Regions from separate parts of the Kitasatospora sp. CB02891 genome, predicted to be linked through region 1. Evidence: riboswitches for the same ligand, from Rfam matches in the RefSeq annotation. Region 1 holds a riboswitch; the other holds the start of a gene.

What was found. Region 1 has a riboswitch for glycine ahead of gcvT (glycine cleavage system aminomethyltransferase GcvT). Riboswitches for the same ligand answer to the same signal wherever they lie in the genome.
Region 2: it holds a riboswitch for glycine, as region 1 does, so the genes downstream of both, gcvP (aminomethyl-transferring glycine dehydrogenase) here and gcvT (glycine cleavage system aminomethyltransferase GcvT) in region 1, are expected to answer to the same signal.

What each region holds. Positions count from the first base shown of each region.
Region 1 covers NZ_NNBO01000010.1:54,502-56,890, forward strand. Annotated here, with positions in the region: gene CG736_RS22130 (enhanced serine sensitivity protein SseB C-terminal domain-containing protein) at 1-123, opposite strand, end outside; gene CG736_RS22135 (enhanced serine sensitivity protein SseB) at 247-1,014, opposite strand; glycine riboswitch at 1,153-1,258, shown strand; gene gcvT (glycine cleavage system aminomethyltransferase GcvT) at 1,409-2,389, shown strand, end outside.
Region 2 covers NZ_NNBO01000023.1:13,467-15,855, forward strand. Annotated here, with positions in the region: gene CG736_RS38475 (DUF2382 domain-containing protein) at 1-967, opposite strand, end outside; glycine riboswitch at 1,155-1,260, shown strand; gene gcvP (aminomethyl-transferring glycine dehydrogenase) at 1,479-2,389, shown strand, end outside.

The DNA of each region.
Region 1 (2,389 bases):
CAGCATCCAGACCTGCCCGTTGGCGAGGGCGCGCAGCAGCCCCTCGTACGCCTCCCAGCGCTCCGGTGCGACCGCTGCGAGGGCGCGCTCGATCGCGCCCGGGTCGCCGGTTGCTCCCGTCACGTCGCCGCCCTCTTTCTCGTCCACGTCCACCGCGCCGCGGTGTGCCGGGGCAACCCTATGGGGCGCGCCCGACAGCCGTCATGCCGCCGTCCCGGATCCGGGCCCGCGAAAAGACGTCCGGGGTCACGACCGCGCATAGAAGGGCTGTACCCGTCCCAGCAGCCAGTCCACCACCGGGTCGGCGACCAGGTCGAGCAGCACCAGGTGGACGCCCCAGCTCGGCGCCGCGGTTCCGAGCGCCCGGCCGAGCGCCAGGTTGACGTCGCCGGGGTCGGCGGGGTCCACCGGGTCCAGCTGGACGCCGATGTACAGCAGCGTCGACTCGCCCTCCACCCGGGCCAGCGCCCGACGGGCCGTCAGCACGCCGGGCAGGGCGGCGAGTTCCCCGGTGGCGGCGGCCAGGAAGGCGAACGGCTCCTGGTGCGGCTCGGGCTCCTTGAGCGCCACCCGGGCCCCCTCGGTGACGCCCTGTGCCTCCCACTGGTCGCCGCGCGGGCCGCGCCGCAGCTCCCCGACGCCCTCCGGCGGCACCGGGATGCCCACCGGCGCCTCCGGGTTGACCGCGATGCCGATGCCCAGCGGCAGGCCCCGGGCGAACTCCCACATCGGGGCGATCGCGAACGGGATGCCCGGCGCGTGCTGCAGGTACAGCTCCTGCGAGCTGTACACCGGCACGTAGGGCGCGCCCGCGAGTTCCAGGGTCGGCAGGTCCAGCGCGCCGGACTGCGGGTCGGCGCCGGACGGCAGCGGGATCCACACCTGGCTGCGCGCCAGCACCTCGATCACCCGGGGCGTCGCGCCCGGATCGCCCAGGGCCGCCATCAGCACCTGCTCCAGCTCGTTGGCCGGCCAGCTCCCGCCTTCCGGAACCTGACCCAGCGGGAACCCCATCTCGCCCCTCCACACTCACGGTTGCGATCAGGTTAGCGGCGCGCGCGGGCGCCCGGCGGCGACTGTCGGCGAACCCCACTCCCACCAGGGGCTCGCGGCATGCCATGATGGGCCCGCCCAAACTTCATACCGGCCGCTCGAACCCGCGCGGGAGAGCCGGAACGACCGTCACCACGGTCGCGACCGGCGCCGAAGGAGCAAGTCCTCCCCGGAATCTCTCAGGCCCCCCTACCGCCCGGGCGAGGCAGATCTGGAAAGTGGACACGGCCGCGCCGTGCGCCCACCCACGGTGCAAACCGCCATCCTGTCCGGGATGCGGTGAAGCTCTCAGGTTCGACGACAGACGGGGAGATTCGCCCCAGCCTGCCCGTTTCCAGATCCCGGGAGTCCTGTCGTGTCCCTCCGCCTGACCGCGCTCGACGCGCTGCACCGCTCGCTCGGCGCCACCATGACCGACTTCGCGGGCTGGGACATGCCGCTGCGCTACGGCAGCGAGCGCGAGGAGCACCTCGCCGTCCGCACCAAGGCCGGTCTGTTCGACCTCTCGCACATGGGCGAGATCACCGTCTCCGGCCCGCAGGCCGGCGACCTGCTCGACCACGCGCTGGTCGGCTTCATCTCCGCCCTCGGCGTGCTGCGCGCCCGCTACACCATGATCTGCCGCGAGGACGGCGGCATCCTGGACGACCTGATCGTCTACCGCACCGCGGACGACGAGTACCTGGTGGTCGCCAACGCCTCCAACGCCCAGGTCGTGCTGGACGCCCTGACCGAGCGCGCGGCCGGCTTCGACGCCACCGTCCGCGACGACCGCGACGCCTACGCGCTGCTCGCCGTCCAGGGCCCGGAGGCCAACGGCATCCTGGCCAAGCTCACCGACGCCGACCTGCCCGGCCTCAAGTACTACGCCCTGCTGCCCGCCACCGTGGCGGACCGTCAGGTCTGGCTGGCCCGCACCGGCTACACCGGCGAGGACGGCTTCGAGATCTTCTGCGCCCCGGCCGACGCCGAGCACCTGTGGACGTCGCTGACCGGGGCCGGCACCGCCGAGGGCCTGGTCCCGTGCGGCCTGTCCTGCCGCGACACGCTGCGCCTGGAGGCCGGCATGCCGCTGTACGGGCACGAGCTGTCCACCGAGCTGACCCCGTTCGACGCCGGCCTCGGCCGGGTGGTGCGTTTCGACAAGACCGCCAACGGCGGCGAGTTCGTCGGCCGCAAGGCGCTGGAGGAGGCCGCCGCCGCGGCCGAGGCCAACCCGCCCCGCAAGCTGGTCGGCCTGGTCTCCGAGGGCCGCCGCGTCCCGCGTGCGGAGTACTCCGTCGTGGACGCCGAGGGCGCCGTGATCGGCCGGATCACCTCCGGCTCGCCGTCCCCG
Region 2 (2,389 bases), on a different contig from region 1:
TGGTGACGTCCGCGCCGTCGGTCGCGCCGTGCACCTGCACCTGCTCACGGCGCAGCTCCTCGCGGATCACCTGCTCCTCGGTGTACCGCTCCACCACCAGCCGCACCCGCTCCACCGGGACCAGGTACTTGCGGACCACCGGACGCTCCTCGCGCAGCGTGACCTCCTCCATCGCCTCGGCGAGCTCCTGGTCGCTCAGCGCCTCCCGCTCCGCGTCCGACACCGGGAACCGCTCCACCCGCACCCGTTCCCGCACCACCGGCACCCGGCGCTCCACCACCTCGGTGGTCACGTACTTGCGCAGCCGGGTGGTGCCGGTGTTGTGCCACTGGGTGGTGATGTCCAGGCGCTCCTCGCGGCAGGTGATCTCCAGCGCCTTCTGCCGGTCCGCCCGGGCGGCGGGCGGCTCGGCGGGCCGTTCGACGGGCTGTTCGGCGAGCCGGGCCGCGGGCTGTTCGGTGGGCCGGGCCGCGGGCCGTTCGGGGGCCGGGTCGGGCCGAGCGAAGCCCAAGGGTGCGGGGGCCGGGCCCTGGACCGGGCCGGGGGAGGAGGCGACCTCGCCGAAGTCGCGGTCGGCCACCTGCTCCGAGTGCTCCTTCGGGGCCGGCTCCGGGGCGGGCCCGGCGGTGAACCGGACGGACGGCTCCTCGTCGCCCGAGGTGTTCAGCCCGTAGTAGCGGTACAGCTCCAGCTCCTGCTCCGGGGAGAGGTGCTGGCCCACGCCGAAGTCCGGGGACTCCTTGATCAGTGACTTGTCGTACGGGACGTGCAGCTCGTCGCCGGAGAACTCACTGGTGGCCAGCGGGACGAAGGCGTCCCGGCCGAAGATCCCGGTCCGGACGGCCGCCCACTCCGGTTCGCCGGTGGCGTCGTCCAGGTAGACCTCGTCGACCGTGCCGATCTTGTCACCGTTCCGGTCGACCGCCTTGTGTCCGATCAGGTCGCGCGGATCGATATCGGTCTGCACGCTGTCCTCCCGCCGCTGCTCCTGGGGGACCCGTCGGGGGAGCGGCCGGAGGAGCGTGCCGGGCCGCTATTCCACACCAAAAGCCACGTAACGGACGGTGTCGCCCCGGGCGCCGCCGTCCGGGGTCGATCGCAGGGCCGTCACGGTGATCGACCAGGTCGGCGCTGGTACCCTGGGCGGCGACCGCCGAGCCCGCTCGGGAGAGTCCCGGCCCCCTGATCAAGGGGGTTGCGGGACGCCGAAGGAGCAACCCCTCCCCGGAATCTCTCAGGCATCCGTACCGAGTGGGACCAGGTCACTCTGGAAAGCAGGGCAGGACCGCCGGCACCGAAGCCATCGGACGCTGCCCTCGCCGACGGTGCAAGCCGACCGGGGCACCACCCGGGCGCGCGAAGCTCTCAGGTACCGATGACAGAGGGGGAGGCTGACGGGTTCGTGCGCCCCGACGCTCCCACAGCGGCCGGCCGGCGTGCGTACCACCGCCGGTCCGCGACCAGGAGGCCCGACCCCCATGAACGCCCAGCCGACGCTCAGCGACCTTGAGCAGGCCAGCCCCTTCGAGCACCGCCACATCGGCCCCGACAGCGACGCCCAGCAGAAGATGCTGGCCCAGGTCGGCTACACCTCGCTGGACGAACTGTCCGACGCGGCCGTGCCCGACGCCATCCGCAGCCTCACCGCGCTCGGCCTGCCCGCCGGCCGCAGCGAGGCCCAGGTGCTCGCCGAGCTGCGCGAGCTCGCCGGCCGCAACCAGGTCCTCACCTCGATGATCGGCCTCGGCTACTACGGCACCTTCACCCCGCCGGTCATCCTGCGCAACGTCCTCGAGAACCCCGCCTGGTACACCGCGTACACCCCGTACCAGCCGGAGATCTCGCAGGGCCGCCTGGAGGCCCTGCTCAACTTCCAGACCGTGGTCGCCGACCTGACCGGCCTGGCCACCTCCGGCTCCTCGCTGCTCGACGAGGGCACCGCCGCCGCCGAGGCGATGGCCCTGGCCCGGCGCGTCACCAAGGTCAAGGGCGGCGTCTTCCTGGTCGACGCCGACACCCTGCCGCAGACCCTCGCCGTGATCCAGACCCGCGCCGAGCCGACCGGCGTCGAGGTCGTCACCGCGGACCTGTCGAACGGCATCCCCGCCGAGATCGCCGAGCGCGGCGTCTTCGGCGTGCTGCTCCAGTACCCCGGCGCGTCCGGCGCCGTGCGCGAGATCAAGCCGGTCATCGACCAGGCGCACGAGCTCGGCGCGGTCGTCGCGGTCGCCGCCGACCTGCTCGCCCTCACCCTGCTGCGCTCGCCCGGCGAGCTCGGCGCCGACATCGCCTGCGGCACCTCGCAGCGCTTCGGCGTCCCGATGGGCTTCGGCGGCCCGCACGCCGGCTACCTCGCCGTCCGCGCCGAGTACGCCCGCAACCTGCCCGG